Regions from separate parts of the Paenibacillus sp. S-38 genome, predicted to be linked through region 3. Evidence: riboswitches for the same ligand, from Rfam matches in the RefSeq annotation. Region 3 holds a riboswitch; each other region holds the start of a gene.
The links. Region 3 has a riboswitch for cyclic di-AMP ahead of ACP26L_RS09075 (APC family permease). Riboswitches for the same ligand answer to the same signal wherever they lie in the genome.
Positions count from the first base shown of each region.

Region 1: it holds a riboswitch for cyclic di-AMP, as region 3 does, so the genes downstream of both, ACP26L_RS06510 (TrkH family potassium uptake protein) here and ACP26L_RS09075 (APC family permease) in region 3, are expected to answer to the same signal.
Region 2: it holds a riboswitch for cyclic di-AMP, as region 3 does, so the genes downstream of both, ACP26L_RS34230 (ubiquitin-like domain-containing protein) here and ACP26L_RS09075 (APC family permease) in region 3, are expected to answer to the same signal.

Region 1 covers NZ_CP187970.1:1,362,051-1,366,854, reverse strand. The annotation lists gene ACP26L_RS06520 (cation:proton antiporter) at 1-339, opposite strand, end outside; gene ACP26L_RS06515 (potassium channel family protein) at 396-1,058, opposite strand; gene ACP26L_RS06510 (TrkH family potassium uptake protein) at 1,073-2,425, opposite strand; cyclic di-AMP (ydaO/yuaA leader) riboswitch at 2,503-2,651, opposite strand; gene ACP26L_RS06505 (CPBP family intramembrane glutamic endopeptidase) at 2,884-4,566, shown strand; gene uvrC (excinuclease ABC subunit UvrC) at 4,502-4,804, opposite strand, start outside.
Region 2 covers NZ_CP187970.1:7,820,836-7,825,639, reverse strand. The annotation lists gene ACP26L_RS34245 (AbrB/MazE/SpoVT family DNA-binding domain-containing protein) at 1-6, opposite strand, end outside; gene ACP26L_RS34240 (HD domain-containing protein) at 406-1,689, shown strand; gene ACP26L_RS34235 (TatD family hydrolase) at 1,765-2,532, shown strand; cyclic di-AMP (ydaO/yuaA leader) riboswitch at 2,757-2,979, shown strand; gene ACP26L_RS34230 (ubiquitin-like domain-containing protein) at 3,346-4,485, shown strand; gene rnmV (ribonuclease M5) at 4,586-4,804, shown strand, end outside.
Region 3 covers NZ_CP187970.1:1,903,437-1,908,240, reverse strand. The annotation lists gene ACP26L_RS09080 (family 14 glycosylhydrolase) at 1-1,503, shown strand, start outside; cyclic di-AMP (ydaO/yuaA leader) riboswitch at 1,745-1,909, shown strand; gene ACP26L_RS09075 (APC family permease) at 2,078-3,904, shown strand; gene ACP26L_RS09070 (DMT family transporter) at 4,161-4,804, shown strand, end outside.

The DNA of each region.
Region 1 (4,804 bases), 540 kb from region 3:
ATGGGAAGCCGCCGCGACGATCGCACACGTAATGAGCACGCCCGGAACCGAGAGCAGCGTAAGCGTAAGCCAGACCTTCTTGAGACCCCCGAGCCGGATATTGCGCCCACCGTCAAAGAGGATCAGGGTGGAGCCCACCGTCAGAATGAACTGGTTCGTAAAGGAGCTGCTCGGCTCCTCAATCCAGTGGAGGAGGGGGCCAAGCGCGATGCCGGCAAGCAGGAACAGCGCAACGTCCGGAAGCTTGAGAAGACCGGCCAGCCGGCCCACCAGCATTCCCGTCAGCAGGACGATGACAAGCAGATACATTACATGTTCCAGTGAAATTCCTTGTTCCATTTCGTCATCCCACCATTTTGATTTGCTTAATCGTGTTGTTCGTGAACGCCGGCCCGTTAGCGGATAACCGCATTCTCGAAGGTCTCGATCTGCTGATTCGTCCCGATAATGACCATAATGTCCTTCTCTTCCACCGTATCGGTTGCGGTAGGGGCAATGATGACGCCATCCTTCTTGTTGATGGCCACCACACTGCAGCCGTACCGCGCGCGCGTATCAAGCTCCTTCAGCGAACGGCCGGACAGACACCGTGGAACGGCCAGCTCGGCAATCGTATACTCTTTCGAGAGCTCGATATAGTCCAGCAGATTCGGCGAGACCAGCTGGTGCGCCACCCGGATGCCCATATCGCGCTCCGGATAGATGATCCGGTCCACACCGATCTTGCTCAATACTTTGCCATGGAGCTCCGAGAGCGCTTTGGCCACAACCGTACCGACACCGATATCCTTCAGCAGAATGGCCGTCAGGATGCTCGACTGGATATCATCCCCGATCGAGACGACCACACAGTCGAAGTTGCGGATGCCGAGAGACCGCAGGACCTCTTCATCCGTAGCGTCGGCTACGACGACATGGGTCAGCTTGTCGGCCATTTCCTCGACAGACTCCTCATCCTTATCAATGCCGAGCACCTCATAGCCAAGCTTCATGAGTTCCTTTGCTACGGAGGAGCCGAAGCGGCCCAGTCCGATGACAGCGTATTGACTGCGTTTCATGTGTTGTTGTTCCCCTATCCAATCGTAATTTTACCTTCCGGGTAACGGTATAATTCTTTCTCGGCTTTAGGTCCGAGAGCATAAGCTAAGGTCAGCGGGCCGAGCCGGCCGGCGAACATCGTAAGCGAGATCATTACTTTGCCGAACTCGGTTAGATCCGGTGTCAGCCCCATGGTGAGTCCCACCGTTCCGAAAGCCGAGGTCACCTCGAACAGTATCATCAGGAAGGAATGATCCTCGGTGGTCGTCAGCAGCATCGTAACGAAGATCACCAGGAACAGCGCGATCATCGTCAGGGTGATGGCTTTGAGAATCCGGTCCTTGCCAAGCCGGTAATGGAAGAGGACGATGTCTTCCTTGCCCCGGATCATGGCCACGATCGCCCCCACCAGTGTAGTGAAGGTGGTCGTCTTGATCCCCCCGCCCGTAGAGCCCGGCGAAGCACCGATGAACATCAGAATGATGGTAAAAAACTGACTCGCCTGCCGCATTCCGGCGATATCCACCGTGTTGGCTCCCGCCGTACGGGGGGATACGGATTGGAAGAGCGAGGCTAAGAACTTGCCTGACCAGGTCAGCGGGCCCAGTGTCTTCGCATTCGTCAGCTCGAACAAGAAGATGACCACCGTGCCGATGACGATCAGCAGTCCCGTGGCGCTCAGCACCACTTTGGAATGCAGCGACAGCTTCTTGATCCGCTTATATTCAATCAAATCGGAGATCACGATAAACCCGAGACCTCCAAGAATAATTAACATCATGGAAACCAGGTTAATCACCCAGTCGTCCGCGTAGGCGGTAAGGGAACTGAATTTCCCCGTAACCGATCCGAACAGGTCGAAGCCTGCATTATTGAAGAAAGAGATCGCATGAAAGATTCCGTAATAAATGCCCTTAGAGACTCCCAGGTCGAACGACCAGCGGATGGAGAAGATTACTGCGGCTATCGCCTCGATCGTCAGCGAGTACCGAATCACCTTGCGGATGAGCCGTACGATCCCTTCCATCGAGCCTTGATTCATCGCCTCCTGCAGAATCAGCCTTTCCTTGAGCGATATTCTTTTCTTGAGTACGAAGGCGAACAGCGTCGCCATGGTCATGAACCCAAGTCCCCCTACCTGAATCAGCAGGATGATGACAATTTGTCCGAAGACAGACCAGTACGTTCCCGTGTCGACGACAACCAGACCGGTCACACAGGTGGCGGAGGTTGCGGTGAATAAAGCATTGAGGAACGGTGTCGACTGACCGCTGGCTGTGGCCACAGGCAGCGACAGAAGAATACTGCCAATCAGAATAATGGCTGCGAATCCGAGCACCAGAATCTGCGGCGGCTTCAGCTCGAATTTCTTGGCGGCTGGCTTCAAATATCGTACACCTCGGTTCTCGAAATAAAGGCTTTTTTGCGCAAAAAAAAGACACTGGAAACCCAATGCCAAAAAATAGGTTCCTGTAACAAAGCCTACGAGGTTAGCTGACGGATTCGGATGTACAGGCACCCTATCATCACCGGCCTTAAACGGCCTTTGGATGAATTCACCCCTAAACTCATGGTTCCCCCGTTTTCCTTAAGAAATTCGGCTTTTTATTCAATTGATTTGAATTATAATCCTCTTTACTCTGCAGCACAAAGGCGTAATTCACCTAAAAGTCACGATAATCCCCTGGAAAGGGTATTTGTAAGCGTTATCTCCCTATTGACGCTCTCCCAATCATCTGTTTTCCTGCGCTTGCTCTTGAAATCATTGGATTTCGCGGAAGCATGTATGCTAATTTAGAAGAATATAATATACCTCACCCATTTCTGTCCCAAAAGGAGCTGTCCATGTCCAAGCGAATCAAGGAGCCGTCGCTTCTGCTGCTTGCCGTGATCGGATGCATTCTTTATTTCGGTGTCAACCTGTTCAGTCCTTATATGGAGGATGCCGAACGGATGGAGGAAGCGACTGAGGGGGTTCCCTCCGTTACACAGGGGCAGGCCGCCGATGCCGCCCTGCGCTTTGCCAGGGAGAAGCTGGGCCTCCGAGCGGAGAATCCCGCGACCCATGTGATCTACCAGGCCGTAAAACAGCAGAGCGGCTATCTGCAGAAAGAGCGGCTGTACGACGAATATCAGGAGCGCTTCGGAGAGAAACTTCCACTGGAGTTCTATGAGGTGGAGATCGGCGAACCGGACACCGGACTTACCCATTATATCCAAGTGAACTATACCAATCTCGGCATCATCGGCTGGGAAACCGGCCGTTCGGCTACCGCCCGCAGCGAGGGCGTCTCTTCGGAGAACGCTCCGGACTCCGAAGCCGTCATCCGGCAGACCCTGACCGATCTGGGGTATTCCCCGGATACGTTCGCCCTGGTTCCAGGCGGATCGAAGGCGCCGGGCCCGAATACCCTTCGGGTGTATCGGAGCAAAGCGGACACCATCGGTGAATCCCCGCTTGAGCTGCACGTCAAAGAAACCCGGGGCCGGATCACCTTATTCCGTCCCGAGTTTCCTGTGCCTGAAGCCTTCATCGACTGGCAGAATGCCCAGGATGACAAGGCCTCCCTGATGACCTGGACTTCCATGGGCCTGTCCACCGTCATGACGCTGACGGCCTTCATCCTGATTATCCGGGGCCGCCGCGACATCCGGTTCAGCCGAGGACTGGTCCTCACGCTGATCTTCACCGGCGTGTATCTGCTCAATAACTTCAACATGCTCCCGGCCTTCCGCACGGAGCACGGAAGCGGCCCGTCCGAGCCGCAGGCCGTATTCTACTTATGGTTCGTCAACATCTTCGTGCTGTTCATGGCGGCATCGACCTATCTGTCTCTGCTGGCCGGCAGGCAGCTGTGGCTGCGCAGAGGACTGAACCCCTGGCCGGTCTGGAGCGACGCCTCGTTCGGAGACAGCGTCCGTACGGCTATGGTCCGCGGGTACCTCTTCTGCCTGTTCGTGCTTGGCCTGCAGCAGGTCATGTTCTTCGCCGCCGCCGAGCTGTTCGATGTCTGGGCCGTGAGCGACCCGGCCGACTCGGTCTACAACATGCGGGTCCCCGGCGTCTTCCCGCTGATGGCCTGGGCGGCCTCCATCTCGGAGGAGGCCGTGTACCGGCTGCTCGGCATCGCCCTGGTGCTGTCGCTCACACGCAGCCGCTTCCTGGCGGTACTGCTGCCGAGCATCATCTGGGCGATGAGCCATACGCAGTATCCGATCTACCCGGTGTACACCCGGCTCATCGAAGTGACCGTCATCGGCCTCATCTTCGGCTATGTGTTCCTGCGCTACGGCTTCCTGACGGCGATCTTCGCCCATGCGGCGATGGACTCCATCCTGATGGGCCTGTCGCTGATGATCACCGGCAGCGCCGCCAACACCGCCGTGGGCGCATTCTACCTGCTCCTGCCGGCGCTGGCAGGCTGGCTGCTCTCCTGGCTTCACGACCGGTTCGGACCGAAGCCTAAGCCTCCGCGTGCTCCTCAGGAGCTTCCGCCGAATCCGCTTCCTCCGGCTCCCCAGCCGTAGCCTCCCCTTCCGTCCCGTTCAGGGACTGGAGGATGGTCAAGGCCAGCTTTTCTCCGATACCAAGAGGCTTAAAGTCTTCGGGCTGAGCCTCTTTTATTTTTTTGAGCGAGCCAAAATGCTTCAGGAGCGCCTTGCGCCGCTTCTCGCCGATCCCCGGCACCGAGTCCAGCGTGGAGACGACCATCGACTTGGCGCGGGTCTCCCGGTGGAAGGTGATCGCGAAGCGGTGCACCTCTTC
Region 2 (4,804 bases), 2.3 Mb from region 3:
CATCATATAAAAGGCCCCTCTCAAGAAGTATAAAAAGTATGGATCAGCGGGATGAAAATTAATCGCCATGTTTCGACATAATCTTTATCCTTATGATACCAACCATTCCCAAAATAGTCAACTAGAAAATGCAAGAATATACTGTTATATTCTGGGATAATAGCCTTTGAAATGTTGGTTAATCAGTTAAAAAATTCCTATAAAAGCGTCGTTTAATCCCCTTTCTGAGCGAGAGCCCCGAAAGGGGAGGAAGGGATTTCTGGAGCATGAAAAAACTGGATAATAGAATAATCCGGAGAAGAATGGCTATATGTGACACTGTTCGACAATATTGTGACCGTTTGGGTGGGTAGCTGTCGAAATCATTCAAGAAAATTTTTAATCCGCGTTCCCAGGAGGAAGCATATGGTCAATCCCTTACAAGAAGAGAAGGTATTCAAAGATCCGGTTCACAAATATATCTATGTTCAAGATCAGACGATCTGGGATCTCATCAACACCCGCGAATTTCAGCGGCTGAGACGAGTCCGGCAGCTCGGGACCTGCTTCCTTACCTTCCATGGCGCGGAGCACAGCCGGTTCTCCCATTCGCTCGGCGTATATGAAGTTACACGCAAGATCATCTCGCAGTTCGAACGCAACCAATATGAGGACTGGCCGCGCCATGAGCGTCTTCTCTGCCTATGTGCGGCCCTGCTGCATGATGTCGGCCACGGTCCATTCTCCCATTCCATCGAAAAGACCTTCGGCACCCATCATGAAGCGTGGTCCTGCCGGATCGTACTGGGGGATACGGAAGTCAATCAGGTGCTGCGCCAGGTCGCTCCCGATTTTCCGCAGAAGGTTGCTGATGTCATAGCCAAAACCTATAACAGGGAGATCGTCGTCAGTCTGGTTTCTTCACAGCTGGATGCCGACCGGATGGATTATCTGCTCCGCGATGCCTATTACACCGGGGTGAATTACGGCACCTTCGATCTGGAGCGTATTCTTCGCGTCATGCGTCCTTACCAAGGCCATATTGTGGTGAAGGAGAGCGGGATGCATGCCGTGGAAGATTACCTCATGTCACGATATCAGATGTACTGGCAGGTCTACTTCCATCCGGTAACCCGCAGTGCAGAGATTGTGCTTCATAAGATCTTCCAAAGGGCCAAGCAGCTGTATGAGGAGCAGTACCGATTCCGGTTCCTGCTGCCTCCGCTATTAGGGCTGTTCGAACAGAAGCTCACCGTAGAGGAGTACCATCTGCTCGATGAAGCGTTCATGCAGACCGTCTTCATGCAGTGGACCTACGAAGAAGACGCGATCCTGTCTGATCTTTGCTCCCGATTCCTGGAACGCCGCCTGTTCAAATACGTGACTTTGGACCGGATCGATACGGGACTGCTCGACAAACTGCGCGGCGAGATGAAACGCGTCGGGATCGATCCGGCTTATTATGTGGAGATCGATTTCCCTTCCGATTTGTCCTATGATATCTACCGGCCGGGCGAGGAGGATGAGAAGCTGCCTATCCTGCTCCTGGACCCGAAGGAAACCCTGACCGAAATCTCGCGTAAATCGGAGATCGTACGTTCGATCAGCGGCATACACATGGGAAAATACCATCTGTATTACCCGGCGGAATTTACTTTGAACCATGGGGCCGAGCTCGACGCGGACCTGCGTCGGCTGCTTCAGCTGTAATTGGCGCATACTGACTTGTCAGGGCGCGTACCCTGACGCTTATCCTTATAGTAGGAAGACACGGAGGATGATATCATGCTGATTGACACACATGCCCATTTGAATGCGGAAGCTTTCGATGAAGATCGACAGGAAGTGATTGAGCGCGCAAGAGCCAGCGGAATCCGTCGAATCGTCAATGTCGGATTTAACCGCGAGACGATCCCAAGCTCGATTGCGCTGGCTGAGCAGTATGACTGGATCTATTCCACGGTAGGCTGGCACCCGGTGGATGCCAAAGACATGACGCCGCAGGACCTCGAGTGGATCGAGTCACTCTGCGGACATCCGAAGGTGGTCGCCATCGGGGAGATCGGGCTTGACTATCATTGGGACACGTCCCCTAAGGATGTCCAGGACCGGGTGTTCCGCGAACAGATCCGCCTCGCACGCAAAGTGGGCCTGCCGATCGTCATCCATAACCGTGACGCGCATCATGATGTGGTGCAGACCCTCCGGGAAGAGAAGGCCTCCGAGGTGGGCGGCGTCATGCACTGCTTCTCCGGCAGCTGGGAGACGGCCAAGATGTGCCTGGATATGAATTTCTATATTTCCTTCGGGGGCCCGGTGACCTTTAAGAACGCCAGACAGCCCAAAGAGGTGCTGGAGAAGGTCCCGCTTGATCGTCTTCTGATCGAAACGGACGCGCCTTATCTGGCTCCTCATCCGTACCGCGGGAAGCGCAATGAGTCCTCGTATGTTCGTCTGGTGGCCGAGACGGCGGCTGAGATTAAAGGGATTTCTCTCGAAGAATTAGCGGAGATTACGAGCCGGAATGCGTCCGTTCTTTTCGGTTTCAAGTAGGTTTTTAGCCTGAAGGGGACAGCCCATTTTTATTCACAAACGAGATAATCGGAGAAATAATGGGGTAATCGTGCGTCAGACGAAGAGAAAGAGGGATTTGGATTCCGGTTTGAATGAAAAAAGTAAAAATCGGCCGGAAACCGTCCTTTTTTTCAAAGTTTGGCTACTTTACAACTTCCTGCTTCCCATCGTAAACTCAATATTAACTTCATACGATTACCAAATTTCCAACATCGCTGAGTTTCCGAAAGGGAAACGGGGGAACCGCACCCACAGTTGTCTGGCCGAACCGTTCAGGCACCGGGGTGTTTTTTAAGGGGTGAATCCTTGGCCGCAATGCTACACAAAAGCGCAGAAGCCTGCGCCTTGCTACATTGTGTCTCAGGTAGGGCTGCTCTCAAGCCCGAATCCGTCAGCTAACCTCGTAAGCGCCATGAGAGAGGTAACACATTGTCGTGAGCTATTATTTCATTTTACCCAAAATGAAAAGTCACGGGAAGGTTCCTCTTCTCCGCTGACTTTTTTTGTGTGGCCAAAAAAGGGGAGCCCTGAAGCTCTGCCTGCGGCCCGCCAAAAAAAGCGGGGCGGAACCGTCCGTAGGGACGGCGCCTGTATCCGGGGTTCTCCCGTAAGGAGACTAGGATTCGTAGCCAAAACCATAACCTTGAAGGAGGTGGACGTTCAGAGCAAGTCCGGTTCTGATGGCTGAAACAGCAAACGTTGGTAATGGGGTTTAACAAATTTACCATAGTCGCGTCAGATGGAAATCATGCATAACACTCGGGTGGCGAGGCTTTAAGGAGGACCGAACAAGTGGGCGTTGTGAATCACGAACAAACCCATGTAAGACGATCATCCAGCATGTCCTTCGCATTGCGATGGAAGCATGAAAACTTGCGTATGATATCGATCATTGCACTCATTTCATTCGCTATGACTTTCATGTTCTTATTGATGTTGTACGGTACGTCGACCAAACGCGTATCGCTTGTTGTAGACGGCGTCGAACAGACGTTCCAGACCCGGCAGGGTATTCTACAGCGCATACTGGATGAGCAAGGCATCGCTGTCGGCGAATATGACCGATTGTCACATTCGCTTGGCGCAAAGGTAAAGTCAGGAGATCGGATCACGATTGAGAAGGCGAAACCGGTGCAGTTGACAGCAGACGGAGAGACATCAACCGTTTATACCACAGGGAAGACGGTGAAGGGCGCACTGGCGGATTTACATATAGAGCTGGGCGAACTAGACAAGGTAACTCCCGCGCTGGATGCGGAGATCATAGATGGTACGGGGATCCAGGTGGTCCGCGTGAAGAAAGAAGTCGAAGAAGTCAAAGAACCGATCGCGTTTGAGACTGTGAAACAAAACGAACCGCAGCTGCTGAAAGGCAAAGAGCAAGTGATTCAGGAGGGGCAGGAAGGTGTCCTGCTCAAGAAGACGGAGAAAGTATTCGAAGACGGCAAGCTCGTGAATGAGCAGGTCGTAGACCAGCAGGTGCAGACACAAAGTGTACAAAAGATCGTTGCCGTCGGGACGAAGAATCCGGTTGTGGTCTTATCTTCAACAACTCCCAACATGGATGAAGTCACCAAGAACGGTATTACATTCGGATATAAGCAGGTTCTTAACAATGTCAAAATGACCGCTTATACGGCTGGCGTTGCTTCTACGGGAAAAAGCAGCAGTCATCCGGCGTACGGTCTGACATCTTCGGGTACGAGAGTAACGGAAGGTCGCACCATTGCAGTGGATCCCAAAGTCATTCCAATCGGCTGGTGGGTATATATCGAGGGGCTCGGTTTCCGCCGGGCGGAAGACACCGGTAGCGCGGTGAAGGGCAACCACATCGACGTTTATTTCGAGAGCAGCGATTATGCAATCCGCTTCGGTTCCAAACGCGGTTACACGGTATACGTCATCGGTCCGAAAAAGCCAACGGCCGATTAAGGGCATGCAATGTGGGTAGACTCATTATATAGAACGGATAAAGAAGAGGCGTGTTCCTCTTCTTTTTCTCTTTTCTGGCGAAAGAAGGACCGATTGGGTTATGATTAAGGAAATCATCGTAGTGGAAGGCAAGGACGACACCGTAGCGATCAAGCGGGCGGTGGAGGCGGAGACGATCGAGACCGGCGGCTCCGCCATCAATAAGGATACGATCCGGCGCATCCGTCTTGCTCAGGAGCGGCGGGGCGTGATTGTGTTCACGGATCCGGATCACGCGGGAGAGCGGATCCGCAAGATCATCACCCGGGAGGTCCCGGGG
Region 3 (4,804 bases):
CCGCTGACCAAGATTACCGATTGGAACGCCTTCCGCAATCAGCTCGTCACACTCAAGAACAATAATGTATACGCTGTCACGACGGATGTTTGGTGGGGTGACGTAGAGAAAGCCGGAGACAATATGTTCGACTGGTCCTATTACAAAACGTATGCCGATACGGTACGTGCAGCCGGACTCAAATGGGTTCCGATCATCTCTACTCATCAGTGCGGCGGCAACGTAGGGGACGACTGCAGCATTAAGCTGCCCGACTGGATTTGGAGCAAAGGCACGCAGGACCAGCTGACTATCCGCAGCGAAACCGGTTTCTACAACAAGGAAACCCTCTCTCCTTGGTGGAGCGGAACCGCAGCCCAATATGACGAGCTTTACGCTTCCTTCGCATCCAACTTCGGCGGCTACAAGGACATCATCGCCAAGATCTACCTGTCCGGCGGACCGGCGGGCGAGCTCCGCTTCCCGTCTTACAGCACGGCCGACGGGTGGTCTTACCCGAGCCGCGGCAAGCTGCAGGCGTACACGGATGCCGCCAAAGCCGACTTCCGCACCGCAATGCAGACCAAGTACGGCACGGTCGGCGCATTGAACACCGCTTGGGGCACCTCTCTCGCTTCGTTCGCCGACGTGAATCCGCCGAGCGACGGCGATAATTTCTTCACGAACGGCTATAAGTCGAACTACGGCAAAGACTTCCTTGCCTGGTACCAAGGCGTACTCGAGAAGCACGTAAAAGCGATCGGCGCCAAGGCCCACAGCCGCTTCGACTCCGTCTTCGGCGTGCCGGTCGGCGCGAAGATCTCCGGTGTGCACTGGCAGATGAACAACCCGACGATGCCGCACTCCGCGGAATACGGTGCAGGCTACTATAATTACAGCACGCTGCTCGACGCGTTCAAGACCGCCAAGCTGGACCTGACGTTCACGTGCCTTGAGATGACGGACGCCCAGGCCAATACCGCTCCTTACTACTCGGCTCCGAAGTCGCTTGTGATCCAGGTTGCCAATCTCGCGAACCAGAAGGGCATTCGACTCAACGGCGAGAACGCGCTGGCCATCGGGGATGCCGCACAGTACCAGAACGTGGCGGAGATGCTGTTCAACTACAATTTCTCGGGCTTCACCCTGCTTCGCATGTCCAGTCTCGTGAATGCGGACGGCAGCGCTACGTCCCTGCTGAATTCCTTCCGCGATGCTATTGCCATGACGCCGGCTGCTGTGACGTTTGTCGTCAAAGGCGCACCGGCCGCATCCGGTGATACGGTCTACGTGACCGGCTCCCGCTGGGAGATGGGCAACTGGACGACCGGCGTCTACCCGATCAAGCTGACGTACAACAGCACGACGGCTGACTGGAGAGGCACGGCTTACATCGGTTCCGGGCGCAGCTATGAGTTCAAGGCCATCGTCAAGAATTCCGCCGGCACCGTCACTTGGGAACCGGGCTCGAACAACGTGCTGACCGGCCCAACGGCAGCAAGCACCTATACAATCAATTGGTAAGACCTTAAGAGAGGATCCCGGCAGAAGTGGCTGCCTTGTTCCCCTCCCATTCATCCATGAAGCGGCAGAGCCCCAATCGGCTCTGCCGTTTTTTGTCACAGCGTAAAATAAAAACGGTCTAAGACACAAGGAGATGAATGCGGTACCATGGAACAAAAGCGCCCATGCTCCGGTTTTTTGGACGAATTCGGCGTTTTACACCGGCCGGCCAACGGGATTATGATCTGGATGTAATTTGCAACTCATATTCACGCTGAATTTCCGTAGAGGAAAACGGGGGAACCAATTCTGACGAAGCATTTCGTCACGGGGTGAATCGGCAGCACCATCACATGGCGCTGCTGTAGGGCGACTCTAAGCGCCCGAATCCGTCAGCTAACCTCGTAAGCGTACGTAGAGAAGGTGAGACTGCCGTGCCGGCTGCAGCCGCAGGGAGACCCCCCTGTGGTTTTTTGCTGTGCCCACATTTGCTGTCAACTGAAACTGTAGGAGGACGAATATCAAACGCAACGGACTGGGGTAATATAAAACTAATTTCCCGCGTGAGCAATTTTTATCATGGGTGGTGACCGGTATGCTTCTTTCCATTAAAAGATTTCTGATCGGACGTCCTTTAAAGTCCAATGAATTAGGGGAGCAAAAGCTGAACAAGCTGAAGGCCCTCGCCATTCTTTCCTCCGATGCCCTTTCGTCCGTAGCTTATGGGCCGGAGCAGATCCTGATCGTGCTGATGACCCTGGGGGCTGTGGCCTTCTGGTACTCCCTTCCGATTGCGGTTGGGGTGCTCATCCTGCTGACCGCGCTTATCCTGTCTTACAGGCAGATTATTTTTGCCTATCCCCACGGCGGAGGAGCTTATGTGGTATCGAAGGAAAACCTCGGTACCTACCCCGGCCTGATCGCCGGAGGCTCTCTGCTGGTCGATTATATCCTGACCGTAGCCGTCAGCGTATCCGCAGGGACGGATGCCATCACGTCCGCCTTCCCAAGCCTGCACACGCATACCGTTCTGATCGCGACCGTGTTCGTCATCTTCATCACGATCCTTAACCTTCGGGGTGTAACGGAATCCGCTTCGATCCTGGCTTATCCGGTCTATTTATTCGTACTCGCCTTATTCATCCTCATCGGAGTAGGCCTGCTGCATATATCCGCGGGAGAGGTCCCGGCAGGATTGCATGCCCCGCTGGGCACGCCCGTTGCGGGAATCAGCCTGTTTTTGCTGCTTCGGGCCTTTGCGTCGGGCAGCTCCGCCTTAACCGGGGTGGAAGCCATCTCGAACGCCATCCCGAACTTTCAGGATCCGGCGCCGAAGAATGCCGCCAAGACCTTGACCGCCATGGGGCTGCTGCTGGCCCTGCTGTTCTCCGGTATCGTCTACCTGGCTTACTACTACGGCGTAATGCCCCGGCCTGATGTAACGGTGGTCTCTGAAATCGCCGAAGTGACCTTCGGACGGAATTTCATGTACTACTTTATCCAGGGAACGACGGCTCTGATCCTTATTCTGGCCGCCAATACCGGCTACTCTGCGTTTCCGCTGCTAGCTGTGAATCTGGCCAAGGATAAGTTCATTCCGCGGATGTTCACCATCCGGGGAGACCGGCTCGGGTATTCCAACGGCATTATCATTCTGGGGGTTCTGTCCATTCTTCTGATCGTTGTCTTCAAAGGACAAACCGAACATCTCATCCCGCTCTATGCGGTCGGTGTATTCATTCCCTTCACGCTGTCCCAGACGGGAATGATGATGAAGTGGATCCGGGAAAAACCGGAAGGCTGGGCGGTCAAACTGCTGATTAACTCGGCTGGAGCCCTGATCAGCCTGCTCGTCACGATCATGTTCTTTTTGACGAAGTTCACGCAGATATGGCCGGTTCTGATCTTCCTTCCTCTGATCGTTTATTTGTTCTATCGGATTCGCAGGCACTACGAGGCTGTGGGAGACCAGCTGCGGCTTTCTACCTGTGAGCCTGCACTGACGGTTGAGGGCAATGTTATGATTCTGCCCGTAGCCGGCATGACTCATGTCGTGGAGAATTCGCTTAATTACGTAAAGTCGCTTCATCCGCACCAGATCATCGCTGTTCACGTTCCCTTTGAGAGAGAAGAAGAGGCGGAGTTCGAGGAAAAGTGGAAGAAATGGCAGCCGGACGTCAGACTGGTCAGCCTGCACTCCCCCTACAGGAGCATTATCCACCCGCTGACCAAATTCATTGATACCGTGCAGCGCAAAGCAGCCGAATCCAATTATCAGGTGACCGTTGTCATTCCGCAGTTCATTCCGAAGAAAGGCTGGCACAACATCCTGCACAACCAGTCTTCTCTACTGATCCGAGCCCATCTGCTGTACCGCCGCAACGTCATTGTAACCACCGTACCTTATCATCTTCAAAAATAACCAAGATCACCACTCTGCAAATAGGCCGGGACCCGGAATCCCGGCCTTCTCCTGTCGAACAGCCAAGGCACCGGTGCTGATTCCGCTCCCTCCTTGTGAATCCCTCCGGAATCCTGTACCCTGGGAGGATAGTAAGGAGTACGCGACCATGTCTGACTCAACCAAGCTGCCTAACCAAACAAACCATACAACAGAATCTGCCCCAGCCGGCGGACCCGACCGGTCCCCGACCTCACGCGCGGCTTCGAGAGCCGCGATGTACCGCATGGTTGCGGCGATGGCGATCTTCGGCTCGGTCGGCTTCGCCGCAGGCCGGACCGGGCTGCAGTCCTTCGAGCTCGTCTTCGTGCGCTGCATCTGTGCGGTGCCGATCCTCGGGGCCGGCTGGCTGCTCTCCGGCCAATTCCGCCGCGAGTCCTGGGCGCTCCGGGAGATGCTGCTCGTTCTCATGAGCGGCGTATGCCTCGTCGGCAACTGGGTCTTCCTGTTCCGCGCCTTCGAAACGGTGCCGGTCACCGTCACCATCTCGGTCTATTACCTGGCCCCGGTCTTCGTGCTGCTGCTCGGCAGCCTGCTCTTCCGGGAGCCCCTCAGGATGTCCTCCGCCGTATCGGTCATCGTCTGTACCGCGGGTACGGCGCTGGTCTCCGGCATCGGCTCGGGCCCGCAGCAGGGGCTGCTCTCCGCCGGCCTCCTCTGGGCCCTGCTGGCCGCACTGCTGTACGCGCTGGTCACGCTGCTCGGCAAAGGCATCCGCAGGATGAGCCCCTATGCCGTCGCCATGCTCCAGACGTCGGTCGGTGTTCTGCTGCTGCCCCCGTTCGTGCACTTCTCAGCCTTCCATGGACTCGGGACCGGCCAGTGGCTGTGGATTGCCTTGCTCGGAACGGTGCATACCGG